One region of the Actinoallomurus sp. NPDC050550 genome, then DNA from elsewhere that is predicted to be linked to it. Evidence: riboswitches for the same ligand, from Rfam matches in the RefSeq annotation. Region 1 holds a riboswitch; the other holds the start of a gene.
What was found. A riboswitch is a leader RNA that binds a small molecule or an ion and turns the genes downstream of it on or off. The one in region 1 is predicted to bind thiamine pyrophosphate.
Positions count from the first base shown of each region.

Region 1 (14,328 bases):
AGAGATGGAATCGATCGTCGTCGACGGCGTGACCAAGCGCTTCACACTGCGCCACGCGCACTCGATCAAGGAGATGACCGTACGGGCCGCGCGGCGGCAGAGCCTGTCCGAGCGGTTCACGGCGCTCGACGAGGTGTCCGTGACCGTCGAGCAGGGTGAGTCGCTGGCTCTCATGGGCCTCAACGGCTCGGGCAAGAGCACCCTCCTCAAGCTCATCTCCGGCGTGATGCAGCCCGACGGCGGGTCGGTGGGCGTACGCGGCCGGGTCGCGGGCCTGATCGAGGTCGGCGCCGGTCTGCACCCCGACCTGACCGGCCGGGAGAACATCTTCCTCAACGCCGCGATCCTCGGCATGAGCAAGGCGGAGACCGAGGCGAAGTACGACGCGATCGTCGCGTTCTCCGAGATCGAGAAGTTCCTCGACACCCAGGTGAAGTTCTACTCCTCCGGCATGTTCATGCGGCTCGGCTTCTCCGTCGCCGTCCACACCGAACCGGACATCTTCCTCGTCGACGAGGTCCTGTCCGTCGGCGACCCGCCCTTCCAGAAGAAGTGCCTGGAGCGCATCGAGGAACTCCACGGCGAGGGACGCACGCTCGTCATCGTCTCCCACGACATGGGCACGCTGGAGAAGGTCAGCGGACGGGGCGTCGTGCTGCGGGAGGGCCGGGTGGCGTTCGAGGGCGACATCACCGACGCCGTCGACTTCCTCGCCCCGCCGGACGGCCCGCTCGACGCCGCGCGCCGCCAGCGGGCCCGCGAGGAGGCCAAACTGGCCGCCGCCACGCTCAAGGAGGAGCGGGCCGCGGCGGCCGAGACCGCCGAGCTGATCGACGAGATCATGCCCGAGGTCCCGGCGTTCCCCGACCCGCAGGCGACGCTCGAGCACGCCCTGTCCCTCGCCGAGGGCCAGGAGGGCATGGCCCTGGAGTTCGGCGTCTTCTCCGGCCGTACGCTGCGGACCATCACCGCCGCCCGCGGCAAGAACGTCTTCGGGTTCGACTCCTTCCAGGGGCTTCCCGAGGACTGGCGGGAGGGCTTCCCGGCGGGCACCTTCGCCGTCGACGAGCCGCCCGAGGTGCTCGGGGCCGAACTCGTCGTCGGGCTGTTCGAGGACACGCTCCCCGGCTTCCTCGACGAGCACCCCGAACCGGTCGCCTTCCTCCACGTCGACGCCGACCTGTACTCCTCGACACGGACCGTCCTGCGCCACGCCGGCCCTCGCCTGCGGCCCGGCAGCGTCATCGTCTTCGACGAGTTCTTCGGCTATCCCGGCTGGCGCGAGCACGAGTACCGCGCCTGGACGGAGTACGTCGAGGAGACCGGCCTGCGGTTCCGCTACGAGGGATACACGCGCGACAACGAGCAGGTCATCGTACGGATAACGGAGCAATGACCCCCATGGACAAGAGGCGACGGATCACGGTGTACGCGGCGGCCGGCGCGCTGCTCCTCGGCGGCGCGGGCGCGGCGGTGGCCGCCACCGGCTCGGGCGAGCAGCGGGCCGTCGGAGCGGGCAACGCCGCCCCGGCCGCCGCCACGCCCCTGCGCACCGGCACCGGCCTGTACCCGCGCGTGGTCCGCCTCGCGCACAGCGGATCCGCCAACGGCCGTGTCATCGCGAGCGTCGTCACGTTCTCCGGCAACGCCGGGATCGGGTCGGTGTACGAGAGCGACGACGCCGGGAGGACATTCCGCCCGATCGGCTCCATCGCCGACGCTTCCGGCTCCGGCGGCAAGGGCACGTGTTGCGGCACGCTGTACGAGCTGCCGAAGAAGGTCGGCGCCAACCCGGCCGGCACCCTCCTGTGGGCCGCCTCCTTCGGCAGGAGCGTCAAGCCGAACCGTCGCATGACCATCGGGCTGTGGCGCAGCCTCGACCACGGCCGTACCTGGACCTACCTGTCCACCATCGCCAAGGCCAAGAACACGGGCGGCCTCTGGGAGCCAGAGCTCACCGTCTCCTCGGACGGCAGGCTCGTCGCGTTCTACTCCGACGAGACCGACTCCCGGCACAGCCAGAAGATCGTCCGCGTCCGCTCCACCGACGGCCGGAAGTGGAGCGCCCCGGCGAACACCGTCACCCTCGCCGCCAAGGCCGAGCGTCCCGGCATGCCCGTCGTACGCCGCCTGCCGAACGGCCACTACGCGATGAGCTACGAGTTCTGCGGCTCCCACAAATGCGAGGTACGGCTCCGCACGTCGGCGAACGGCTGGAGCTGGGGCACGGAGACCGCCCTCGGCACCCGCCCGGCGGTCGGCGGCCGGCACTTCGCGCACGCCCCGACGATCGCCCCTCGCCCGGACGGATCGCTGCTCCTTGTCGGGCAGATGCTGGTCGACGCGAACGGAAGGGCCGCACCCGGCAACGGCCGCACGCTGTTCGTCGGCACGAAGGGCGGCACCGGCACGTGGCGTGCGGTGAGGGCGCCGGTCGCCGTACCCGACGCGAAGAACGAGTACTGCCCCAACTACAGCTCCGCGCTGCTCCCGGCGGCCACGGGCACCTCGGTGCTGGAGATCGCTACGGACAAGGCCGGGACGCTCTGCATCCCTTACTTCGCCACCAGGTGAGTCGCCATGCCATCGACGAACGGCTCCTCGAAGGACGACACGGTCGGCTCCGCGAACGGCGCCGAGGTCCCGGCGAGCCTTGAGCGGAAACGGCCGGCAGGGCGGCTCCGCGAACTCGACCTGCTGCGTTTCGTGGCCGCGGCCGCCGTGATGCTGCACCACTTCACGGGCGTGCCCGCGCCGGAGTGGCCCGGCGGGAACGCCCGCACGATCTTCCCCGGTCTCGGCCAGGTGACGCGGTTCGGCTTCCTCGGGGTCGAGCTGTTCTTCCTGATCAGCGGGTTCGTCATCCTGATGAGCGCCTGGGACCGCCGTGTGGGCGACTTCGCCGTGTCCCGCGTCGTGCGGTTGTTCCCGGCCTACTGGGTGAGCGTCGTGCTCTCGCTCGCCGCATACCTCGCGTTCCACTCCTACGTTCCCTTCGGCCCGGGTACCGACGGGCCGATCAGGCGGTTCCTGCCCAACCTGACGATGCTGCAGGAAGGCGTCGGGTCACAGCGCATGGAGGTCGTCTACTGGACCCTCTATGTCGAACTGCACTTCTACGCGCTCATCGCGCTCTTCGTCTGGCGCGGTATCACCTACAGCCGGTGCGTCGCGTTCATGACCGGCTGGCTCCTGCTCAGCGTGTTCGCCATGGAGGCCGACTTCGGTTTCCTCAAGGTCGTGCTCCTCTGGCGGTACGCGCCGTTCTTCGTCGCCGGAATGGGGTTCTTCCTCATCTACCGGTTCGGCGGCAACCTCATCGTCTGGCTGCTCATCGCGGCGAGCTGGGCACTCGGCTGCTACTACGACGTCAAGTACAACTTCCCCGACTTCATCGTCCCCGGGGTCTCGGAGTACGTCATTCCGGCCGGCGTCACCCTGGTCTTCGTGATCATGGCGCTCGTCGCCACGCATCGGCTGGCGTGGCTGCGCTGGCGCGGTCTCACGCTCCTAGGGATGCTGACCTACCCGCTGTACCTGGTCCACCAGACGGTCTCACGGACGCTCGTCCCGCGGCTCTACCCGCACATGGGCCGCTGGGCCGTGCTCGGCGTGCTGATCGCCGTCGCGCTCGTGTCGGCGTACCTGATCCACCGGCTCGTCGAAGTGCCCGCGCAGCGCGTCCTACGTGGTCGCCTGAAGGCGGCGCTTGCGCAGATCCGGCGGGGCGGCCTTCCCGAAACGGACGGCACGCGCCGCGAAGAGCCGGCGCCGACGGAGCGACCTCCGGCGGACGGCGCCGAGCTCCCGTCCTCCTGAGCGGCGTCATCGGACGGGCGCCAGATCGATCGCGTCGATCTCCGCGCTGCAGGTGTCCCGGCTGAACCGCACGGTGTTCCGGCCCGCGTTCAGTGACACGTCGACGGCGGTGATCGTCCACTGGTCCCAGCCGTACGGGAGGTAGACCAACCGCCCCTGCGGCCGGCCGTTGACCGAGAGCGACTGGTCGCACGGCGTGCTCATGCCGTCGGCGGCGCGTACGTAGATCCGGTACCGGCCGCCGCTCGGCAGCGGAAGCGCGAACTCCAGATAGCTTCCCGGCGCGGCGAGATAGCCGGCCTTGCCGTTGCCCGACGCCCGCGGCGTCGTCAGCCGTTCCCCATTGCCGATCGTCGCGTACGCCGGCGTCTCCGCCTCCCACCGTGTCATCGGAGTGCCCGTCAACGCCGTGTACCAGCGCGCCGCCATCTTCGAGTAGCCGCCGTCGCTCGGATGAACACCATCGGCGGACAGGTCGGTCTTCGTGAGCGCCGCGTGCATGTCGACGAGATGGACATGCCGGCCGTGCGCGACCCGCGCCGCGACGATCCCCGGGATCGCCGCGTTGTACCGCCGGGCCAGGCCATCACCCACCGGATCGGCCAGCGGGACGATCGTCGCCACGTACACCTGCGCGTTCGGCAGTGTCCCGGTGATGAGGTCCACCAGCGCGGCGAGCCGGGCCGGAGCCTGCGGCAGCGCACTGCGCTGGATCACGTCGTTCGTGCCGATGTGCAGCAGCACGACGTCGGGGCGGTAGGTCCGCAGCCACGCTCGTACGTGCACGGCGAGCTGGTGGATCCGCCACCCCGGGTGGCCTTCCTCGGCGCGGTCGCCCAGCTGCGCGGGCCCGTTCGAGCGCGATCCGACGAAGTCGACCGACATCCCGTCGGCCGTCATGTACTGCCACAGGTCGCTGCGGTAACCGCCGAGCGTCAGCAGGCCATCGGTGATGGAGTCCCCGAGCGGCATCACCCGGAGCGGCGGTCTGGACGGCGCGATCGTGACGGCACGCCGGGGATCCGTCGTGGCCCGCGACCTCGCCTCCACGCACGCCGTGGCCGTGACGAGCAGGCATGCGCTCGTCACGGCCGCCAGGGCGGCCTGGAGCCGGCCGCTCACGACCGTGCGACCTCGTGCGGAACCCTCATGGCAACGGCCTCCGCCACAGCGTCGGCTGCTCACCGCGGTGATCCGCGCTCACCCCGACGGCGAGGAGGTCGGCGCCCAACGGGGTCATCCCGGTGAGCCACTGGTCGCCCCGGCCGGACAGACCGGTTCCCTGGGGTGTCTCCGCGGTCCAGGAGCGTCCGTCCCGGGACGTCCACAGGACGACGTCGGACCGCCCAAGCCGCCCGACGGCGCCGGTGACGACGAATCCCCGGGGCGTGGCGGTCGCGGCGGTGACGAGGGAATTCCGGTCGCTCGAGTCGGGGCCGGCCGGGCCGGCGGCCGGCAATCGGACCTCCTGCCACGATGACCCGCCGTCGGCCGACACGAACGCGAAGGCGACACGGCCGGAGTTCGTCGCGGCGGACCCCGCGGCGATGATCACGTTGCCGACGGCGGCGACCTTGTCGAACCACCCCTCGAGCGAACCGGAGGGAAGCGGTATCCGGTGGAGCGTCCACTTCTTGCCGTCGGGCGAGGTCCAAGCGGCCGGCCTGCCCGATGGGGCGTCCTTGACCGACGGGTCGCTGAGGCCACCGACCGCGACGTATCCGAACGAACCGCCGACCACACCGCGCATCCAGCGATTGGCGTTCTGACCGCCTTGAAGGTCCGCGCCGCCGCCGCGATCCCATGCCTTCAGATCCGACGAATGCCACGTCGCCGCGGAGAGACCGGATTCGCCGACGACCACGTAACCCGCCGGGCCGACCGTCGCCGCGTACGTGGCCACATGATCGACGCCCTTCACCGCGAACGCGCCTCCGCCATCGGCGGCCCGCCAGGTCGTGCCGTCGTCGGAGGCGACGACGAGAGGACGGGCCGCGTCGAATCCGACGGCGAGCCAGCCCGCGTTCCCGGAGACGACGCTGATGAGACGCTGCGGGCCCGGCCGGGCGAACACCTGCCCCTGGGCACGGCTCCATCTCCTGCCGTCGGCCGACGTCCAGACCGCGGCGTCCCCGTTCGTGCTGCCCGCGACGACGCTGAGCCGCGACCCCGTCGCGACCGACGTCAGCGCCTGGTCGCTCTGGACCGCTCCGGCGATCCGGGTGGGATCGACCGCGATCTCCTGCCCCACGGGATCGCGGACCGCGAGCACCGCGTTGGCGTCCTGCGCGTCGTTATTATCGCGGCCGGCGACGATCGTCGCGCCGGCGGTCACGGCCATACCCTGGATCGCGACGCTCGGCGGCGCCGGCACCTCTCCGGCGTTCTGCCAGGACCGTCCGTCCGCGCTGCGCGCCAGCAGCACCTTCTTGTCGCCGCCGATGAGGGCGGCCACGCCACGGTCGGATCCGGCCAGCCGCTGGAGACCGCCGAAGCCGGGCAGGTGGATCTCTCCGGCGGTCTGCCACTGCCTGCCGTCGGCGGACGTCATCACCACGCCGTACCGCTCCGACTTGCCACTCGCGTTACGACCGGCGACGAAACCGGACGGGGTGGCCGCGATGGCGACGCCCGGACCGGCCGTGCCCTTCGGGTGCGGCACGTCGACCGGCTCCCAGGACCGTCCACCGTCGGCGGACCGCCACACGGCGTCCTTGACGACCTGGCCCTTGCCGTCGGTCGTCCAGCCGTAGACGAGCGCGGTGTTGCCCACCGCCGCCACGTCGACCAGGGTCAGCGGCCCCCCGGACAGCGACATCTTGAGCTGGTCGTTGCCGAGCCGCTCCCAGTTCCGGCCGTCCGACGACAGCCAGACGACGGGCACCGCGTCGCTGTAGTCGCCCTTCTGCGAGGTGTCGCCGATGGCGACGAACCCACTCGCCGTCTTCGCGACCCGCGCGACCCGATCGCGGCCGAACGCCGCACCCGCCACGTCGGGCTGCCGGATCCAGGCGCTCCCGTCACGACTGGTCCAAACCGCCGTCCCGGTGTGAGAGCTTCCGAGGGCGACCCAGGAACCACCCGAACCGGCGATCACCCGCGGGACGTCGCCGTACGCGGGCTCCGTCCCGTCGGCCGTCTTCAGACCGCCGAGCCGGAAGGTACGCCCGCCGTCGGTGGAGACGAGGAACTCCGCACGATAATCCGCCGTGTCGGCCTCTCCGCCGATGGCGACCACGATCGAGCCCGACGACGCGACCCCGAGCAGTTCCTGGTCCCGCCCATCGGTCCTGGCCTGTGGGTCGGCGGCGAACAGCCGAGCAGCCAGCTGGGCGGCCGGCATCTTCGGCGCGCTCTTCTCGTCACCGGTGAGAACGTAGACCCCGGCGGCGACCAGACCTGCGACGACGACGCCCGCGATGCCGATGAGGACCGGCCGCAGACGCACCCGGCGGCCCGACCGGCGGGGTGTCTCCGTGCGCCACGGTTCGTCGAACCGGACAGTGGTGTTCTCACCCGAGGTTCGTGGGTCGCGTCCGGGAGGGACAGGCGGCCGTGGGGTGGACCGCGGCACCATCGCGGACGGCGGCAGGTCCAGGGCGGTCGGTTGGTCCGCCCCGCCCGCGTCGTACGCCGGGAAGCGCGGTGGCTCCTGCTCGCCCGGTCCGTACGAGGGCGGAGGCACGGCAGGGGAGGGTTCCGCCGCCGGGTCCCACACCGGCTGCGGCGGGATCCGCCACGGGTCGGCCTGTGGCTGCGGAGCCCATTCCTGGGTCTCCGGCGGCTCCTGCCACGTCGCGTCGCGCGGCGCCGGCTCCTCGGTCTCCTGCGGCGGTGAGCCGTAGGGCGGTAGCCCCGGAGCGCTCTCCGGCGGAGGCTCGTACGGCGGCGAACCGGGCAGGCCCGGCGGCGCGGCGCCGTACGACGGCGGGACGGGAATGGTCCAGGGCGGCAGCGGCGGCTGAGCCGGATCCGGCCCCCAGGTCGGAGGCGGCGGGGGAGGAGACGACCACTCGTCGTCGGCCGGAGGCTCCGTGTTCGGATCGTCGTCCGGAGGCTCCGTGTTCGGATCGTCGTCCGGCGTCTTCTGCCCGGCCACGTGCACCTTCCCGTCCATCGCCGCGAGGGCGACCCCCAACCCGAGCTCCACGCAGAGCGTCGTTGCGCGAATCTTATCGGGACAAAGCGGTCATGTGGGTGCACTCGGCGCCGGTTTCCTCTGTCGGCATCCGGACGGGTTGCAGAGCGGGTGCTATTGCTGGCGATCTTGTCGATGTTAAGGTCCGTCCGGACCTTTATCGCGAATTTACGCGGGGGAAGTGTGAGCCCCTAGGTGAAGTGTCGGCGGCCGGATCGGATGCCTTGATCTAGGTGGTGTGATTCAGTGAAAGATGCGCACCGGGATCTTCGTGCATGGCTAATTCAGGTATTGGATGCACTGGCTTTGCCTCCGGAAGATCAGCTGGACCACGTTCGCAGTATGGGCGTCGGCGCGCAGACAGCGGATGTGTGGCGCCGGACGTGGGGGAGCTCCTCGGATAGGGGTGATAAGCCCTACCGAAGTGAGCTACCCCAGCCATTCGGCGGTGGGCCAGGTTTCGCGGTGCCAGGCGCTGTCCCAGAACATCCACTCGTATTCGGTGGCGCGGAAGAAGGCGCGGGCCATGCCCTCTCGTGTCGTCGCGTCGGTCGTCGCCGCCAGCCGGTCGGTGATGTCCTTGGCGCGTGCGGTGGCTTCGGCGAAGGCCGGGTCGGAGTAGGTCGCGATCCAGGCGCGGTAGGGGTGGTCCTCGACGCCTGCCGTGTTCTCGAGCAGGGCCGTGCCGACGTCCTGGTAGACCCAGAAGCAGGGCAGCACCGCCGCCGCGAGCACCGGGTACGGGTCGGAGAGGGCCGTCGCCTGGAGGAAGGACGAATAGCCGAGGCAGGTGGGCGAGGTGTCGATGCCTGCGAGGTCGTCGGCGGTCAGGCCGAACTCCTCGATGTAGCCGGCGTGCAGCGTACGCTCCGCCGCCAGCGCGGCGTGCGCGCTCTCGGCGAAGAAGACCGCGTCGTTGGTGTCGGTGGCCCGTGCGGACGCGACCGCGAGCGCCCGGGAGAACGCCTCCAGATAGCGGGCGTCCTGCACGATGTAGAACGCGAACCGCTCACGGTCCAGCGTGCCCGCGCTAAGGGTGGTGTTGAACGGGTGCTCGTGGATCGCGCGGATCAGGCGGGTCGAGCGCTTCCACACGTCGTCGCAGAACATCGGTTCCTCTCAGCGGTCACCGGACGGCGAGGCGAGGACGTTCGAGCAACACCAGGAGAGCTCCGGTCACCGGTGACGTCCCTTCGCTAGTCCGAACTAGATCAGGTTCGACGGGTGTGATCTCAGCCCGGATACGTCCTGGGCACCCCGCGTCACCGCCGACCGTAACAACAACCGGCCGGTCATGACCACCCGCCGCGACGCCCGAGAGCGGTCGCCGTCACCGGGCCTTCTTGCACCAGTCGTCGCCACCGGACCGTTGGACAGAACCTAGCGCGGCAGGTCGATCCGGTACTGGATGAAGCCGCGGTTCTCCGCCACCTTGTCGTACAGGCGCCGCGCCGTCGCGTTCGACTCGTGGGTGTGCCAGTACACCCGGGCGCAGTCGTGGGCCTTGGCCCAGTCGGTCACGGCCGCGATCAGGGCACGTCCAACGCCCATGCCGCGGGCTTCCGGCGCGGTGAACAGGTCCTGCAGGTAGCAGACGTCGGCGTCGGGCAACGACGTGCTGGCGTGAGCGAGGAAGTGCACGATGCCGACGAGCCGGCCGTCCAGCGTCGCGCAGAGGGCGTGCATGCGCGTGTCCGCCAGGAACTCGTGCCACGCCTGCTCGTACATCTCGGCGGGTTCCACGCGCTCGTAGAAGTCGATGTATCCGCGAAACAGGCCCTCCCAGGCGGCCCTGTCGGACGGAATGAGTTTGCGGATGGTGATCATCGGTCTCCTGTCAGGTCGAGCGGGCCGAGGGTCGGCGGACGCTCCCTCCATACGGCCTGCGACTACATACGGCCTGCGACGAGGACAGGCCCAGGCGTCCGAGCGTAAAGACGAGCGGTCTTCCGGAACACGGCCACTTCACGGCGAAAGCGAAGGACCAGTGACCGACTCGGAGGCCGTTACAAGAAGGTCAGTGGACGAGTCTGTGCCGGCAAATGTCCGTCGGTGAATCGGGCATCATGCCACGCCGCCTGAACTCTCCCGGCCCGGTCGACAACGGCTCGTCATCCCAGCGCTGGTGCGGTCGAGCTGCCGGTGCGGCGGACGGCGAGAGCGATCGCGCCGAGGAGTTCGGCGTGGTTGTCCAGGGTCCCGGTTGTCACGGTCACCGCCCGGGCCACCCCCGGCTGGGCGTAGCGCGTGATCATCTCGCGGATGCCGTCGGCGAGCACGCCGTTCGGCAGGCCGAGTTCGCCGCCAACGATGATCACCTCGGGGTTGAGCACGTTGCACATGTCGGCCAGCGTCCGGCCGATGGTCCGTCCTGCGTCGCCGACGACACGGACGGCTCCCGAGTCTCCCGCCTCCAGCAGCCGGATCACGTCGGCGATGGTGAGCGGGTCCGCGTGCATCGGCTGGAGGGCGGCGATGATGTTCGGCGTCGAGACCAGCGTCTCCAGGCAGCCGCGGCTGCCGCACCGGCACAGCAGACCGTTCGCTTCGACCTGCACGTGGCCCAGTTCGCCCGCGTAGCCGCTGACGCCCCGGTACAGGCGTCCATCGAAGATCAGCCCGGCACCGACGCCGGTCGAGACCTTGACGAACACCAGGTCGCGTACGCCGGCGCCCGCTCCGTAGGTCAGCTCGCCGACGGCGCCGAGGTTGACGGCGTTCTCCATGAACACCGGCCGACGGACCCGCTCTTCGAGGCCGGCTGCGGGATCCAGGTCGACCCATCCGGGCAGGATGTTGTTGACCAGCACACGGCCGGTGCGCCGGTCGAGCGGGGCGGGCAGGCCGAGGACGACGTTGTTTATGTCCTCTCTCGGATGGCCGATTTCGCGCAATATTCCGCCCAATTCACTGGCAGCGGTGTCGAGGGCCGCGCCCACGGAGTTGTCCACCGCGAGCCGTACGTAGCGCTCGGCAGCGACGTCGCCTGACAATGTCGCCACCGCGATCCGGAGGTCGCCGTGCCCGAAGGCCATGCCGGCGACGAGGCCAGCCGACTCGGTCAGCGCCAGCCGGGCGGGCGGCCGGCCCGGACCCGTCCCCGCTTTCTCGGCTGCGGGCAACTCGCGCAGGACGCCGTCGTCGATCAGCCGCGCGACCAGCACGGCCACGGTCGCGCGCGACAGCTCGGTCATCCGCTCAAGATCCGCCCGGGTGACCGATCCGCGCTCACGTACCGCCGCGACCACGCGGTCGAGGTTGTAGGCGCGGTGCGATCGAGGCCTGGCTGCGCTCATGGCGCCCCCCACCCATGCGGGTTCACCAATTTTGTCACGTACTCAGCATAATAAGGCCAAATGCGGCGCCTATCAGTCTGTTGACACGGCATAAATCGCGTTTTAACTTCACAAAAACCCCATATGCGCGCAGCCGAGGGGATGCAGAACCCCGACCCCTGGAGAGCCCATGAGCAAGCCAGTACGAAGATCCCTTCGGCGCAGCGCAGTCGCCTGCGCGCTCGCGGTCACCCTCCCGGTGAGCCTGGCGCTCGCCCCAGAACCGGCCGACGCCGCCACGCCCACGGCGGGCGCCACGGTGACGGTGCGCGCCGACGGCGGTTACACCATCGACACCAGTGCACCGCGCTACCACTTCGGTGGTTCGGTCGGCGCCTCCGCGAGCAACATCAAAACCGTCACCGGCCGGGATCGTGTCGGCGTCTACCACGAGACCGACTTCGACTACACGGCCGGCGGGGCGGCGCGGAGCAGCGGCATCCGGACCTACGACAACAGACCGGTGGTGCTCTTCAGCACCACGTACCGGCAGGCGGCGGCCAACGCCGATCCGTTCCCCGCGCTGTCGTCCCGGCCCTCGCTGCCGCACAACGAGAGCTTCAACGGCTGCTTCGCGGGACGCCGGCTCGACGCCCCGGGCGATCCGGGCTTCAGCCCGTACCTGGCGTTCGACGCCTCCCACAGCGGCTACATGCTCTCTCCCGCCTCGAACTTCACAACCGGCGTCGTGAAGTTCGTGAACGGCGCGCTGACCAGTACCGTCTCCGCAGGCGTCGGTGGCCTGCCGGCCGGGTTCACCCAGAAGAGCATCCTGGTGTACGGCACCAGCATCAACGGCGTGTACAACACCTGGGGCAACGCTTTGACCGGCCTGTCCGGCAAGCACCGCCCCGCGCAGAGCTCCACGAACACCCTCGCCAAGCTCGGCTACTGGACCGACAACGGTGCCTCCTATTACTACAAGTACGACTCCAACCTCGGTTACGAGGGCACGCTGCGGGCGGTCCAGAACGACTGGAAGAGCAAGGGCCTGCCGATGGGGAACCTGCAACTGGACAGTTGGTGGTATCCGAAGGGCCCGAACGCCGTCTGGAACGACAAACCCGACGGCCAGTACCGCTATGAGGCGGATCGCACCCTGTTCCCGAACGGCCTCGCCTCGTTCCAGAAGAGCGTCGACGTACCCCTGATCACCCACGCCCGGTGGATCGACCCGTCCAGCCCGTACCGGAGCCAGTACAAGATGTCCGGGAACGTGATCACCGACCCGGCGTACTGGAACGACCGGATGAGCTACCTCAAGTCCTCCGGGGTCGACACCTACGAGCAGGACTGGCTGTGCGCGGGCGCGCAGCCCGACTTCAACCTCACCGACCGCGCCGCGTTCCTCGGCAACATGGCCAAGGCCGCGGCGGCCAACGGCCTCGACATCCAGTACTGCATGGCACTGGCGCAGGACTACCTGCAGAGCACGCTGTACGGCAACGTGACGAACGCCCGGGTCTCGGGCGACCGGTTCGAGCGGTCCAAGTGGGATGAGTTCCTCTACACGTCACGCCTGGCCGGCGCCCTCGGCGTGTGGCCCTTCACCGACGTGATGATGAGCACGGAGACCCGGAACCTCCTGCTGTCCAACCTGTCCGCCGGCCCGGTCGGTGTCGGCGACGCGATCGGCAAGGAGAGCGTCGCCAACCTGAACAAGGTGGCGGAAGCGGACGGCACGATCGTGAAGCCGGACACCCCGATCGTCCCCGATGACGCCACCTACGTCCGCGACGCCTCCGGATCGTCCGGCCCGATGGTGGCGACGACCGGCAGCCGGCACGGCTCGCTGTCCGCCGGCTACGTCTACGCCTACGCCCGCACCATCCCGGCGCCGAAGCCGGATACGACCTACGAGGCCGAGGACGCCACCCTGTCCGGGCCCGTGGTGGGCACCGACCACTCCGGCTACACCGGCGGCGGGTTCGCCGACTACCAGCACGACTCCGGCGACTACGTGGAGTGGACCGTCAACGCGCCGTCCAGCGGCACGTACACGCTGATGTTCCGGTACGCCAACGGCGGCGGCGCCGACCGGCCGCTCGCGGTCTCGGCGGACGGCGGCGCGGCCTCCACGCAGGCGTTCGCGCCGACCGGCAGCTGGGACACCTGGGCGGTACAGCCGGTCGTGGTCGAACTCTCCGCCGGCCGGCACACCGTACGGGCCACCACGACGGGAGCCAACGGCCCGAACATCGACAACCTCGGCGTCAGCGCCGGTACGGTCGGCCTCCCGACGACAGACGACGCCTCATTCCGGCCCGCCGACCTCGGTGTCACCGGAAAGGCGTACGTGTACGACTACTTCGCCGGCAACGGTGCGCTGGTCGACGGCAACGCACCCTACACCGCCCAGGTGACCCGTGACGGGTCCTACCTCCAGGTGGTCCCGGTGGGCAGGTCGGGCATCGCCTTCCTCGGCGACGCGGGCAAGTTCGTGTCCCTGGGCAAGCAGCGGATCCGGTCGCTGTCCGACAACGGCACGATCCACGCCACGGTCGCGTTCGCCGCGGGAGACGGCCCGGTGACGCTGCACGGGTACTCCCCGAGCCCGGTGTCGGCGACCGCCTCCGGCGGCAGCGTCGGTCAGGTCGGTTACGACAGCGCCTCACACCTCTTCTCGGTGCGCGTCAGTCCTGGCCATGGATCCACCGTCTCCGTGACCTTGACCCGGCGGTGACGCCACGGCAGGTCTCCCTTCCTCTCCTCCGCTCGGGCAGAGAGGAAGGGAGACCTGCCACGGTCGTCGTCGTGGGCGTGGGGGCGCCGCGTCAAACGCTCATTCTGTTGGTCGCCGGACCTGGGGCTGTCCGGACCGGCAGTTCGGGGGCTGGCGGCAGTGTCCGGGGTGCCGGTGCGGTCGTAGCGTGGGCCGCCGAAGAGAGATCGGGGGCCGTCACGGCCGCGTCCACGCCGCCGATCAGGTGACCGGGTGATGCGGGGACGGAACAGGCCGGAGTGTCGATGCACCGATTCGGACTCGTCCGAGCGGCGAACGCGGCGTCGTATCTGCGGGGGTTCGTCCTCTCCGGG
Region 1 is NZ_JBFAJC010000013.1:145,370-159,697, reverse strand. Features, by position in the region: gene AB0I04_RS20170 (ABC transporter permease) at 1-2, shown strand, start outside; gene AB0I04_RS20165 (ATP-binding cassette domain-containing protein) at 5-1,396, shown strand; gene AB0I04_RS20160 (sialidase family protein) at 1,402-2,574, shown strand; gene AB0I04_RS20155 (acyltransferase) at 2,581-3,819, shown strand; gene AB0I04_RS20150 (GDSL-type esterase/lipase family protein) at 3,826-4,941, opposite strand; gene AB0I04_RS20145 (hypothetical protein) at 4,967-7,969, opposite strand; gene AB0I04_RS20140 (TenA family protein) at 8,387-9,067, opposite strand; TPP riboswitch at 9,129-9,227, opposite strand; gene AB0I04_RS20135 (GNAT family N-acetyltransferase) at 9,338-9,784, opposite strand; gene AB0I04_RS20130 (ROK family transcriptional regulator) at 10,069-11,253, opposite strand; gene AB0I04_RS20125 (carbohydrate-binding protein) at 11,423-13,975, shown strand; gene AB0I04_RS20120 (hypothetical protein) at 14,260-14,328, shown strand, end outside.

Region 2 (14,328 bases), on a different contig from region 1:
CCCAGACGGTGGTGCCGTCGTCCTCATGGGAGACACCCCAGCCTTCCGAGAGCGTCTCGACGATGCCGAGCCCACGGCCACCGAGTGAGGACAGGGCGGCACGCGTCCGGCGCGGCTCGGTCATCGAGCCGCCGTCGCTGACGGCCAGTTGGATGAGGTCGCCGTCATGGCTCCAGGACACCCGGATGTCCCCGGACGGCAGAGGGCGTGCGTGACGCAGCGCGTTACTGATGAGCTCGCTGATGATGACGGCCGCGTCGTCCGCGACCTCTTCGTACACACCGGACGCGAGCAGGTCGGCGCACAGGCGCTTTCGCACGTCCGAGACGCTGGACGGCGCATGTGGCAGGAACACGACGCTCGACACCCTCACCTCCCCGGGCACTGGCTCCCGGATACTCCCCGTTACGTGGTCACCCCGGTTACAACCGAAATGCCCGCTTAAAAAACGCGGAAACCGCGCCACAGGAATCTGTTACCAACACCACGTGTAACTGTGACCTCCGCCACGCTGCGAAGATCAGCCCATTTGCGCGGTATGCACCAGTATGAACTGTCACACAGAGTCACCAAAACGGGGGAGGGTAAACCGCATGCAGGTGCCTCCCAGCCCGTCCGCGCGCGGGTGCGCGGAGACGTCGCCCTGCTGCGCGCGGGCCAGCCGGCGCACGATGTACAGCCCGAGTCCAAGGCCCCCGAAACGACGGCGGTCCCCCGCCTCGCCCTGGACGAAACGCTCGAAGACGCGCTCGCGGTCGCCGGCGGCGATCCCGATCCCGTCGTCCTCCACCATCACCACGATGGCGTCGCCGTCGACGCCCGCACGGACCGTGATCACGCCGCCCTCCGGTGAGTACTTCACGGCGTTCTCCAGCAGCTGACCGACGATGATGTCCGTCGCCATGGAGTCGCCGAGAGCCGGCGGCAGGTCCTCGGCGATCTCCAGCTCGACCAGGTGACGCTCGGACACGCCGCGGAAGCCGTACGCCGCGCCGCGCAGCAGCCGCCCCAGGTCGAACGGCTCGCTCGTGACGCTCAGCCCGTCCGGCACCGCGCGGGAGTACAGCAGGTTGTCGACGAGACGGCCGAGGGCGTCCGCGCGGTCGGCGATCGTCGCGACCGCGCGCCGCCGGTCGGCCTCGTCGAGCTTCTCCCACCGGTCGACCAGCGTCTTGGCGAATCCCTGCACGACCGTGATCGGCGTGCGCAGCTCGTGGCTGGTCATGGACAGGAAGAGGTCCTTGGCCGCTTCGAGGGACTTGGCCTCGGTGACGTCGCGGAAGTCGACGACCACCTCGTCGTGGCCCTCGATCTCGGTGTGCAGGACGTTCAACCAGGTGCCGGACTCCAGCTGGATCGTCGACTCGCCGCCCGGAGCGGGCAGCGCGAACGGCAGCGGCCGGCCGATGACGTCCTCGGAGGCGAGGCCGGTGATCGCGTGCGCCGCGGGATTCCACCGCTGGACGACGCCGTCGCGGTCGAGCACCGCGATGCCGTCCGCGCTGGCCTCGATCACCGCCCGCTCGTGCCTGCGCTGCCGGACCACCTCGGCGTAGTTCATGGCGTTGCCGAGGACGACACCGGCGTGCCCGGCGAACAGCTCGAGGAGCTCCAGCTCGATGTGGCCCGCCTTGCGCCGGGAGAACAGGGCGTACAACGCGCCGTACGGGCTGCCCTGAACGTTCGAGATGCCCACGGCGATCGTGTGCAGGCCGTCGAGCTCGGACCAGATCAGGTCGCTGAGGCTGCGCGTGTCGGCCGTGGCCAGCATGACGGTGCGGCCGGAGCGCAGCAGCTCGCCGACGAGGCTGGAGCGGAGGTCGGCGGTCGCCCCGCGCAGCCGCCGGGGCAGCCCGGTCATGCTGACCAGCCGCAGGGTGTTGGTGGCCTGCTCGATGACGACGAAGCCGGCCGCGTCCGCGCCGGTGAGCTCGATAAGACCCGACGTGACGCGGTCGAGGACCGCGGGAAGCTCCAGCTCGGTGTTGAGGTCGGCCACCACGTCGTTGAGCCGCCGCACGAGACGGATGCGCTCGGCGGTCTGGTGCTGAACGGCCTCGTCCTCCCGCACCGGGCGGTAGAGGCCGACCCAGCCGAGGAACTCACCGTCCTCGCCGCGCATGGCGCTGGCGACCGCCCGGGTGTCGATCAGCCGGCCGTCGCGGTGCAGTCGCCGGGTGAGGAACGAGATGTGACCGCCCTCGCGGACGCGTTCGAGCACGGCGCGGTGCTCCGCGGTGTGCTCCTCGGGGACGATGCGCATCGGCCGGCCCAGCACCTCATCCGCCGTCCAGCCGAACATCCGCTCGGCGGCAGGGTTCCACAGCCGGACGGTCAGGTCGGCCCCCAACGCGATCATCGCGTCGGCGGAGGAGTCCACAGCCGCACGCATCATCGCGTCAGACGAGCTCACGCGGCCCATAGTGCCACCCGCACCGCGTCCCTATGCGAAGGTCAGCACCAATCCACACTTGCGGCATCGTTTCTGGTTGGGCGCCGTCTGCACCCAGTCGTGATCACACTGCGCCATCGTGATCGCCTCCCGCCACTCCGTACCCCCATCATGACGGGCGCGACGACGCCGTGACGTGCGATTTGCCGTCTTCCCCCCGACCAGCTAGCCACGACCAGCTCGCCCCGACCGACCTCCCGGCCACCCCGACCGACCTCCCTGGTCATCGGCGAATGAGACCGATCGCGCCGGTGACCGCCGCCGCGACGGCGAAGGACAGGAGCGAGGCGCTCATCCAGTCCGCCGGAGTGAAGTGCAGCGCGCTCTGCGCGTGCGTCCACATCCGCGACCACCATCCGACCTGACCGGGGTTGATGAGCTGGTACGTCGCGATGCCCGCCGCCCACGCGACGACCATCCCCCAGCGGGCGGGCGCCCGGTCGGAGACGTCCCAGCCGCGCCGCCCGGTGAAGCAGAAGAAGTCCACGGCCAGCACGCCGAGCATCGGCACGAACACCGACCCGATCAGCGTGAGGAAGCCCGAGTAGTTGTTCATGTTCAGGACGAGGGCGAGCAGCGTCGTCAGGGCACCCAGCGCGATGGTGAGCAGCCGCCGGTCCACGCGGGGCACGAGGTTCTGGATCGAGACCGCGGTCGAGTAGACGTTCGCGAACGACTGGTCGACCTCGCGCAGGACGAACACCGCGAAGAACAGCGTGCCGAGGGCGACGTGCTGGAACGGGCCGAACACCTTGGACGAGTCGCCGGCGACCAGGGCGAGCGCCAGCAGGCCCAGGACGTACGCGACGACCTGCGTCAGCCCGTACGCCACGCTCGCGGCGCCGAACGACGCCCGCTCGGAGCGGGAGTGCCGCGTGTAGTCGGCCGCCATGGGCACCCAGGAGATGGAGACGGCCAGCGCGGCGTCCGCGCCGATCCAGAAGTGGCTCCACGACCCATGGGTGAGGTTCGGCAGAGGCTGGCGGACGAGCTGCACATAGAAGTAGGCGAGGGCCAGGACGACCGCCGCCGTGACGTACCGGCGCAGGACCCGGACCGAGCCGAGCGGCCAGATGGTCAGCACGGTCGTGACCACGCCCGCGACGATGACGTACGCCCAGTGCGGGCCGCCGCCGACGAGTTCCTTGGCCGCGCCCGCGATCGTGACCAGCTCGAAGGTGCCCCAGCCGATCATCTGCAGGATGTTCATCAGGGTGGGGACGTACGAGAGGCGCGTGCCGAACAGGCCGCGCAGCAGCATCATCGCCGGGACGCCGGCACGGGTGCCGGACACGGCCGCCAGGCCGAGCATGATCCCGCCGATCACGGTGCCGACGACCATGGCGACGATCCCCGCGACGATGGGGAGCCGAGGGTTGCCCTGGGCGTCCGGCGCGAGCACCGAGTAGGCGCCGGAGAAGGCGAGGAGGCTCACGCCCAGGTTGGCCCAGAAGGCACTCTGGTCCCAGAAACTGAGGACCTTGGGAGCGGGCTGGTCGAGGGTGTACGGGGCCTCGTTGTCGAGGGGACGTTCGTCGACGGCAGTGCTCAAGGCACACTCCCTACGCCGGCATTACCCGGTCAGGTTCGAGCGGTCGGCGGCACGTGCGTAGCCGCCCTCTCAGCCCGGTCGTCGCCCGAGCTCCCGCGAGGTCTGAACTTTTCCGCCGTTAATGTACCTCGTCAGGCGACGTATGGCTCGCTGCCCGATTCACTGACCATCGGACGGCCCGCCGCGACCCAGGCGTGCATGCCGCCCGAGACGTTCGCGGTCTTCCAGCCGGCGTTGTTGAAAGCCGCGACCACCGACGCCGATCGCGCCCCCGACCGGCAGATGACGAAGACGTCCTCGCCGGTGGGCACCTCGGACGCGCGGGCGCCGAGCTGGCTGAGGGGGATGTGGATCGCACGAGGCGCGTGCCCGGCCTTCCACTCGTCCAGTTCGCGCACGTCCAGGAGGTATGCGTCGTCCGGAACCTTGGCGACCTCAACTGCGGGAACCTGGTCCCTGAAAGCATTCACAAGTCCACGGAACCACGAGCCGGCGCCCGGCGTCGAATCGTCATGAGGCAATCTCTAACCAGACTGGGACCAGCGGCCGTCGCCATCCCCGGCATCGCCGCCGCCCTGTTGCTGGGCGGTTGCGGCAGCGGGCAGGACAACGCGACGGTCAAGCCGAGCGGGCCGTCCACCCCTGGATCATCGGCGCCGGGCCAGGCGGGAAAGACCCGGCTGACCATCACCGTGCGCGAGTCGCAGACGTCGCAGGCCAAGACGCGGACGCTCACCTGCGACCCCGTCGGCGGCGACCTGGCCAAGGCCAAGGAGGCGTGCGCGGCGCTCGCCACGGCGGGCGCGGCGGGCAAGGACCCGTTCGCGCCGACGCCCAAGAACGTGATGTGCACCCAGATCTACGGCGGCCCCGAGACCGCCACGGTCACGGGCACCTGGAACGGCAAGAAGGTCGACTCGACGTTCAGCCGCAAGAACGGCTGCGAGATCAAGCGGTGGGGCACCCTGGGCCTGCTGTTCGGCCCGCACCCGCCGGTCCGCTGAGCACGGGCCTCCGACGCTCCGGCAGGGCCGCGGCCGTCCGCTGACACGGTCGACGGCGGCCCGCCAGGAGGGGTGACCACCCGCTGACGGCAGCGGCCCACCAGGCCGGTGGCCATCCGCCGAACGCGGTCCACGGCGACCGTGCCATGGCGCTGTGCACGCCCGAATGCGTCGCTCGCGTCGCCGAGGACCGGCCGCGCGTCACCTTCGGCGGCGGCGACCAGGAGGGTGTCCCCACCCGGATGGAGTCGCCGCTCGCCGCGCGCGGCCTACTTGAGCAGGCGGGACATCCGGCGGTCGGCCAAGGGCTTGCCGCCCGTCTGGCAGGTCGGGCAGTACTGCAGGGCGGAGTCCGCGAACGACACCTCTCTGATCGTGTCGCCGCACACCGGGCACTTCTGACCTGCCCGGCCGTGCACCCGCAGGCCCTCCTTCTTCTCGCCCTTGAGGTCCTTGGCCGCCAGGCCGCGGGAGCGCTCGACGGCATCGCCGAGCGTGCGGACGATCGCGTCGTACAGCGTCGCGACGTCCTCGTCCGTGAAGCTCGCCGCCAGCTTGAACGGCGACATCCGCGCCACGTGCAGGACCTCGTCGGAGTAGGCGTTGCCGATGCCGGCGATCACGCTCTGGTCGCGCAGCAGTCCCTTGATCTGGGTGCGCCGGCCTTCGAGGATGCCCTTCAGCGTGTCCACGGTGAAGCCGTCGGTGAGCGGGTCGGGGCCGAGCGAGGCGACACCCGGGACCTCCGCGGCGCCGCGCACGACGTAGACCGCGAGCCTCTTCTGGGTGCCCGCCTCGGTCAGGTCGAACCCGGATCCGTCGTCGAGGTGCACCCGGAGGGCCAGCGGGCCCTTGCCCGGCCGGGGCGGCGCCGGCGGCAACGCGTCCTTCCAGCGCAGCCAGCCCGCGCGGGCCAGGTGGATGACCAGGTGCAGGCCGTCGACGTCCAGGTCGATGAACTTTCCGTGGCGTGCGACCCCGGTGACGGTCAGGCCGTTCAGCGCGGTGATCGGCGGATCGTACGTCTTCAGCGACGAGATGGCGGCCACGTCGATCCGCGCGATCGCCCGCCCGACGGCGTGCTCGCGCAGGAAGGCGGCGAGGGACTCCACCTCCGGCAGCTCCGGCATGGTCCCAGGGTACGGCTCCGTCCACAGGCTGTGGACGATCGCCGCCAGGCCACCGGAAACATCGCCGCCGGGCCACCCGAAACATCGCGGCCAGGCCGCCCGGGAGAACTGTGCCTCGACCGTCGGGCGGGACCTTCGGCCCTTGGCCGGGCGCAGCCCGCACGGCGATCCTGATGGGGGGAGTCCGGCGTGGCCATCACCGTCGCCCTGGGCGGCGACACGATGCTGGGACGCGGGGTCGCGGAGCGAATCGCCGTGTCCGGGCCGTACGGGCTGTTCGCCGACGAGGTGCGGCGGATGTTCCGTTCCGCCGACCTGTCGCTGATCAATCTCGAGTGCTGCGTGTCCGCGCGCGGCCGGCCCTGGCCGGCCCCCGGTAAACCGTTCCACTTCCGCGCCCCGCCGCGAGCCGTCGACACCCTCACCGACCTGGGGATCGACGGTGTGACGCTGGCCAACAACCACGCGCTGGACTACGGCCACGAGGCTCTGACGGACACGCTCGCGCACCTGGCCCACGCAGGCATCCGGGCCGTCGGTGCGGGGCCCGACCTGCCGCGGGCGCGCGAACCCGCCCTCTTCGACCTCGGGGACGCGCGTGTGGCCGTCCTCGGCGTCACCGACCATCCGCCCGACTTCGCCGCCTGCGCCGACCGGCCCGGGGTCGCGTACGCCGACCTGCGCCACGGGGTCCCGGCCTGGCTCACCGACCGGATCCGCGCGCTGTCCGCCGACGGGGTCCTCGTGCTCGTCCTGGCGCACTGGGGCCCGAACATGACCACCGAGCCCCTCCGGTACATACGGGCGGCGGCGCGGGCGCTGGTCGACGCCGGGGCGACGCTGGTCGCCGGGCACTCCGCGCATGTCTTCCACGGCGTGGGCGGCCGCGTCCTGTACGACCTCGGCGACCTCATCGACGACTACGCCGTGGACCCGGTATTGCGAAACGATCTGGGTCTCATGTTCCACGTGAAACTGGAGGGGCGTCGGATCGCCGGGCTCACCGCCGTCCCGCTGACGCTCGAGTACGTCCGTACCCGTCTCGCCACCGGCGCCGACCACGCCTGGATCCACAAGCGGTTCGCCGCCGCCTGCGCCGCGTTCGGCACCACCGTCACCGAGGAGGAGGACGGACGACTCGCCGTGGCAGCCCCCGTACCGGACGGATGACCGGAGAGCAGCCCTGGTACCGGACGGCGCCTCCGTCAACGCCGTGAGCTGCGTCGATCCGGCCCCGCTCTTTGACGATGCCTCCACCATGACCCAAACTGGAGTTAGGGGCCACCGTAAACAACTGGGAGCGGCAACGGGCGGAGGTGGCCATGTCGTTCACGGAAATCACCAAGGTGCTGGGCACCTGGTGGCCAGACGGATCTCCCGACGGGGCGGGGCCGAACGCGGGGCAGCCGGATCTCCGGACGCCGACGATCACCGCGGATGACGGCGTCCGGCTGCACGTCGAGGTACAGGAGGCCGCCGACGCCAGGGTGACCGTCGTCTTCTGCCACGGGTTCCTGCTCAACTCCACCAGCTGGCACGTCCAGCGGGACGCGCTGGCCGGCCGGGCCCGCGCCGTGCTCTGGGACCTCCGCGGGCACGGCCGATCCGGCTGGGGGGATCCGCCGAACGCCACCATCGACCAGCTGGGCCGCGATCTGTACTCGGTGCTCGAGGCGGCCGCGCGGGAGGGGCCGGTCGTCCTGGTCGGCCACTCGATGGGCGGCATGGCGATCCTCGGGCTCGCCGAGGCGCATCCGGAGCTGTTCGGCGAGCGGATCGTCGGCGTGCTCCTCGCCGCGACCTCCTCCGGCGACCTGTCCTCCGTGACGATCGGGCTGCCGGAGCGCACGGCCCGCGTCCTGCACCGCATGGTCCCCGTCGCGCTGACCACGCTCCGCCACCAGGCCCGGCTCGTGGACGCGGCCCGGCTGCCGCTCGGCGGGATGTCCTTCGTGCTGACCCGGTCGTACCTGTTCGGCGCCCGCGTGTCGAAGGAGGTCGCCGAGGTCACCACCCGGCTGATGAGCTCCGTCCCCATCGAGGTGATCGCCGACTTCTACAAGGAGCTCATCGCGTACGACAAACGGGCCGCGCTGCCCGCGCTCGGGCGCGTGCCCGTGCTCGTCATGGTCGGCGACCGGGACCTGATCACGCCCGTACGGCACGCCGAGGCCCTCGCCGCCGAGATCCCCGGCGCCGAGCTCGCGGTGATCCCCGGCGCCGGGCACCTGCTGACCCTCGAACGCGCCGCCGACGTCAACCGGCACCTGTGGGCTCTCCTCCGGCGCGCCACTGGCCTCGAACCGCCCGCCGAGCCCACCGTCGTCAACGGCCAGGACCCGGCCCCGCGCCTCCGTCCTGAGCGCAAGCCCCTGCTCGGAGGGCGCGCCGCACGCCGGGAGAAGGGCCGCCGGAGGAGCTGATCCGTCCCGTACGCGACGCTCGGGGAAGCGGCGTCACCGGCCGCGGCAACAACAGGTGACATCCCCCACCCGAGAGGGTCGCATGACCGAGACGAGAAGCCCGTGAGAGCCGAGGCGGGCGCCGAGACGGACGCCGAGGTGATCGAGGCCTCGCTGCGCGAACCGGAGCGGTTCGCGGCCCTGTACGACCGGCATCACACGACGATCCACCGGTACCTCGCCCGGCGGCTCGGCCGCGACGAGGCCGACGATCTGATGGCCGAGACGTTCCTGATCGCCTTCCGGCAGCGGGCCCGCTACGACCTGGCGTTCTCGAACGCCCGGCCCTGGCTCTACGGCATCGCCACCCACCTGGTCGGACGGCACCACCGGGCGGAGGACCGCTTCTGGCGGCTCATCGCCAAGACCGGCGTCGACCCGGCGATCGAGTCCCCGAGCGAGCGCGTCACCGAGCGCGTCAGCGCGCAGGGCATACGCCGCGAACTCGCGGCGGCGCTCGCCAGGCTGCCACGCGGACAGCGCGACGTCCTGCTGCTCACCGCTGCCGGCGGCCTGTCCGCCGACGAGATCGCCTCCGCCCTCGGCATCGCCAAGGGCACCGTCCACTCCCGGCTCAACCGGGCCCGTAAGAAGACCCGCGACGCGCTCGGCGGCACCGACCCTCGGATCGTCGGAGAAGGAGTTCACCCATGAACGAGCTCGAGCGCATGTGCGCCGAGGTCCCGCCGCCCGCCTCCACAGCGGTGATCGAAGGGCGTCGCCGCCTCCTCGCCGCCGCCCAGGGTGTCCCGGCGACGACGCCGTCGCGCCGGCCGTTCCGGCTGCCCCGTGCGGGCGTCGTCGGCGCCCTCGCGGTCGCGATCGCCGCCGGTGTCACGATCGCGCAGAACGTCGGCGGCACCGATGGTCACGGCCATCCGCGCCCGGTGATCCCCATCATCCCCGCCGGCCCGGTCGCCAATGCCGAGGACGTGCTGAAGCGCGCGGCCAGCGCCGCGGATTCCCGGCCGTTCGCGCCCCGCCCGGACCAATGGATCTACGTGGAGTCCCACCAGCGCTTTCCCGCGATCGGAACCCGCGTGAACACCCCGAAGACGCCGCTCGTGAAGTTCGTCGAGCGCACGTGGTGGCGTGCCGACGGCACACAGATCGCCCGGACGCAGGAGGGCCAGTACGGCGACGGGAAGCTCCGGATCGAGAACGGCAATCAGCTCTGGAAGCACAACTATCCGCTGCTCGCCGCCCTGCCGACCGACCCGGCGGCCCTCGACGCCTGGGTCGCCTCCCACGAGTTCATCGGCGGCATGAAACCGAAAAACGCGGAGGAGCGGGCAGCCGCGCTCTACGGCCAGTACTGCGCCATCCTGCGGAACGGCGTTGCACCGCCCAAGGTCGTGGCGGCGGTCTACCGGGCGATCGCCCGCATCTCCGGTGTCACGCTGCGGAAGAACACCGTCGACCTGGAGGGACGCCCGGCCATCGCGGTGGGACGCGTCGAGGAGGGCTACCTGTTCGTGGAGATCCTCATCGATCCCAAGACGTACGCCTATCTCGGCGAGCGCGACATCGCCGTCAAGGACCACGCGTCCACGGCCCTGGACGGCAGGTCGACGATCAAGAAGGGTGCCATCCTCAACCTCGAGACGCACGCCACCCCGACGATCGTCGACCGGCCGGGCCAGCGCCCCTGACCTGTCATCCACGCCTACGGCCTGAAGCAGTGATCACCGATGCCCTGTGCGGGCGAGGCGGACGCCTCGCCCGCACAGGGCATCGGTGCGCGGTCAACCGGAGACGAGTTTGACGATCGCCACCACGCCCACGCAGACGATCACGCCGCGCAGGATCGGCGCCGGGAGCCGGCGTCCCAGACGCGCGCCGAGGTAGCCGCCGACCATCGACCCCAGCGCCACGAGCGCCACGGCCCGCCAGTCGACCTTGGCGACCAGGATGTACAGCACGGCCGCCGTGGCGTTCACCAGCAGGGTGAGGGCGTTCTTGGCCGCGTTGACCCGTTGCAGGTGCTCGTCGAGGAAGATGCCGAGCAGGCCGACCAGCAGCACGCCTTGAGCCGCACCGAAGTAACCCCCGTAGACACCGGCGGCGAACACGCCCAGCAGGAGCCATGGTCCGCCGTGCGCGCGCCGGGGCCGGTCGGACAGCCATCGGCTGAGCCTGGGCTGGATGAGGACCATGACGCAGGACAGCCCGATCAGCACGGTGACGACGGTGGTGAACGCCTGTTCGGGCAGGTTCAGCAGCAGCAACCCGCCGAGCAGCGAACCCAGCACCGAGGCAGGAGCCAGCCGGGCGAGGCGGCCGCGCTGCCCCTCGAGCTCGGCGCGGTATCCCAGGACTCCGGTGACCCCGCCAGGGACGAGGCCGATGTTGTTCGAGACGTTCGCGGTGATGGGGGGCAGGCCCACAGCGAGCAGCGTCGGGAAGGTGATCAATGATCCCGATCCGACGATCGCGTTGATGGTGCCGGCCGCTATCCCCGCCGCGAGCACCGCCACCATCGCCCAGGGGCGGCTGGACATCATGAACACGGCGCCGCATCCCGCGACGAGGACGACCAAGCCGACGCCCACAAGCGCCCGGCGAACGGGGGATCTCATGGCTCTCGACTCTAGACCCCATCTTGCTATACAAGACAGTTGTCTCATATGTCGATACGGGCGGCCACCCGCGTACGATCCGGGCACCGGGCGGCTTGACCTTGACGCCGGTGTGAAGGGTTACCGTCGCTGACGGCCACGGATCAGGGAGGAACCGGTGCGGATCGGTGAGCTGGCCGAGCGGGCCGGGGTGAGCACGCGGGCGCTCCGCTACTACGAGCAGCAGGGGCTGCTCCCCGCGCGCCGTGCCGCGAACGGCTACCGGGAGTACGACGAGTCGGACCTCCGCCTGGTGGTGGAGATCCGCTCGCTGCTGACGGCGGGTTTCACGCTGGAGGACGCCCGGCCGTTCGTGGACTGCCTGCGGTCGGGCCAGTCGACGGGTTCCGCCTGCCCGGAGTCGGTCGCCGTCTACCGGCGCAAGCTCGCCGAGATCGACGCCGAGATCCGCGGCCTGATCACGCGGCGGATCGACGTGGCCGACCAACTGGCGCGGGCCTGCCCGGGCTGCGCCCTTTTCCCGGAGGGAACAGATGATCACGCTGACCAGCGAGAACTTCGACGAGCACGTACTCCGCGGCGAGACGCCGATACTGGTCGACTTCTGGGCGGATTGGTGCCCTCCGTGCAAGATGATCGCTCCGATCCTGGAGCAGATCGAGACGGAGTACGGCGACCGCCTCCGGATCGCCAAGATCAACGGTGACGAGAACCCGGAGATCGTGGAGCGGTACGGCGTCATGGGCTTCCCCACGCTGAACCTCTACCGAGACGGCCAGGTGGTCCAGCAGATCATGGGCGCCCGTTCCAAGCGCCGCCTCCTCGCCGACCTGGCCGGCCACCTCTGAGGTGAGCGGTTGACCCTCACACTGATGTGAACCTTGCACAGTGCCGCCATGACGGCTGAGACGCTCCACCACGTCGGGTTCGGCGATGGCACCCCGATCCTGATGGTGCACGGGTTCACGATCGACCACCGGCTTCTGCTCCCCCTCGAGGCGGCGTTCACCGGCCGGGCGGGCTGGCGCCGGTTGTACGTCGACCTGCCCGCCCACGGCCGGTCGCCCCGCCTGCGGGGCCCGGCCACGGCCGACGCCGTGGCGGCGGAGCTGATGACCTTCATCGGCGAGGCCGTCGGCTCGGAGCCGTTCGCGATCGCCGGCATCTCCTTCGGCGGGCAGCTGGCCCGCCACGTCGTCGCCGAGCTCGGCGAGCAGGTGATCGGCATGTGCCTGCTCGCACCGGCCATCCGGCCCGCCGGGCGGCGCGACCTTCCCCTACGGCAGGTCCTCGCCCGCGACGACGAGCTGCTGGCGTCACTCGACCCGGACGACCGCGCCACCTTCGCCGACGTCGCCCTCTGGCAGACCACCGAGGGGTGGGTCGCCTTCCGCGACCACGTGCTGCCCGGCCTCCGCGCCCATCACCGCGGCGACGCCGAAGACCTCGCCACGGCTCTCATGCTGTCCGTCACGCCGGAGACCCGCTTCACCACCCACGACGGCCCTCATCTCCTGGTGACGGGGCGTCAGGACCACCTGGTCGGCTGGCGGGACCAGCAGGCTCTCCTGGAGCACTATCCGCGCATGACGTACGCCGTCCTCGACGGCGCCGGCCACAACGTCCACCTGGACCGTCCCGGCACGGTCCACGCGCTGTTCGGCGACTGGCTCGACGCGGTGAGCGCGCGGTGAGCGGGCGGTGAGGGGTCCCCGCCACTGTTGCCCCATCGCCGGATCCACCGAGGACCGGCCGCTGAGTGAGGAGCAGGGCGATGGGGATACTGACCGGCAAGACGGCGCTGGTGACGGGTGGCTCGCGGGGGATCGGCCGGGCGGTCGCGCTGCGGCTGGCGGCCGAGGGCGCGCTGGTCGCCGTCCACTACGGCGGCAACGACGCGGCGGCCAAGGAGACCGTGGCTCGGATCGAGGAGGCGGGCGGCCGGGCGTTCACCGTCCGGGCGCGGTTCGGCGACGACGGCGCCGTGGACCGGCTGTTCGAGGGCCTGACCGCGGGGCTGGCGGGACGTGGGCTGGACATCCTCGTCAACAACGCGGGCATCAGCTCGGTCAGCCCGATCGCGCAGATCACCCCCGAAGAACTCGACCGAGTGCTCACGATCAACGTCACCACTCCGTTCTTCGTGGTCCAGCGCGCGCTGCCGCTGCTGAACGACGGCGGCCGCGTCATCAACATGGGCTCGACGGCCAGCCGGTTCGCGGTCTCCACGCAGATCGGCTACACGATCAGCAAGGCTGCCCTGGAGTCGATGGCGCCATCGCTGGCCAACGAGCTCGGCCGGCGCGGCATCACCGTGAACACGGTCGCGCCCGGCGCGGTGCGGACCGACATGACCGCGGGCTACACCTCGATCCCCGAGATGGTCGCCGGACTCGAGGCGATCACGGCGCTCGGGCGGCTCGGGGAGCCGGAGGACGTCGCCGACGTCGTCGGGTTCCTGGCGGGCCCGCAGGGGCGGTGGGTGACGGGCCAGACCATCGACGTCTCGGGCGGGACCTACCTCGGCCCGATCGCCCCCTGATGAGCGAACCCGACCGGCCCGCCCTCAGCGGCCATCCCGGCATTACGGGCACCGGTGGATAATCACCGGCATGCGGTTCGGAATCCTCGGCGAGACCCGGGCGTGGCGCGATGACGGAGCCGAGGTTCCGCTGGGCGGGCCGGCCCGCCGCGCGCTGCTGACCCTGCTGCTCGTACGCCCCGGTGAGGTCGTGTCGGCCGACCGGCTGGGCGACGAGATCGACCCGGACGGGGCACTGTCGGCACACGCGCTGCAGTCCCAGGTGTCCCGGCTCCGTACGGCCCTGGGCTCCGAGGCCGCGATCGAGCGGGCCGGGGCGGGTTACCGGATCGTGGTGCCACCGGACGACGTGGACGCCTGCCGTTTCGAGCGGCTCGCTCAGGACGGCCGGGCGGCGCTGCGCGACGGCGACGCGGAACGCGCGGTCACGCTGCTCCGCGACGCGCTGGAGCTGTGGCGGGGCCCCGCGCTGGCCGACATCGCCGAGGGCGAGACGGCGCAGGCCGCCGCCGTACGGCTGGAGGAGCAGCGGCTCGGAGCGCTCGAGGGCCGGATCGAGGCCGAGCTGCGGCTCGGCGAGAACCGCGTCCCCGAGTTGCGCGAACTG
Region 2 is NZ_JBFAJC010000006.1:58,586-72,913, forward strand. Features, by position in the region: gene AB0I04_RS10595 (ATP-binding protein) at 1-385, opposite strand, end outside; gene AB0I04_RS10600 (PAS domain S-box protein) at 557-2,422, opposite strand; gene AB0I04_RS10605 (cytosine permease) at 2,676-4,004, opposite strand; TPP riboswitch at 3,995-4,111, opposite strand; gene AB0I04_RS10610 (rhodanese-like domain-containing protein) at 4,136-4,474, opposite strand; gene AB0I04_RS10615 (SSI family serine proteinase inhibitor) at 4,517-5,008, shown strand; gene AB0I04_RS10620 (DNA-formamidopyrimidine glycosylase family protein) at 5,278-6,138, opposite strand; gene AB0I04_RS10625 (CapA family protein) at 6,328-7,308, shown strand; gene AB0I04_RS10630 (alpha/beta fold hydrolase) at 7,461-8,561, shown strand; gene AB0I04_RS10635 (RNA polymerase sigma factor) at 8,664-9,254, shown strand; gene AB0I04_RS10640 (CU044_5270 family protein) at 9,251-10,252, shown strand; gene AB0I04_RS10645 (sulfite exporter TauE/SafE family protein) at 10,346-11,101, opposite strand; partial or broken gene AB0I04_RS10650 (MerR family transcriptional regulator) at 11,337-11,516, shown strand; gene trxA (thioredoxin) at 11,713-12,027, shown strand; gene AB0I04_RS10660 (alpha/beta hydrolase) at 12,076-12,873, shown strand; gene AB0I04_RS10665 (SDR family oxidoreductase) at 12,954-13,721, shown strand; gene AB0I04_RS10670 (BTAD domain-containing putative transcriptional regulator) at 13,792-14,328, shown strand, end outside.
Region 2: linked by a shared signal. The riboswitch ahead of AB0I04_RS10605 (cytosine permease) and the one ahead of AB0I04_RS20140 (TenA family protein) in region 1 are both predicted to bind thiamine pyrophosphate.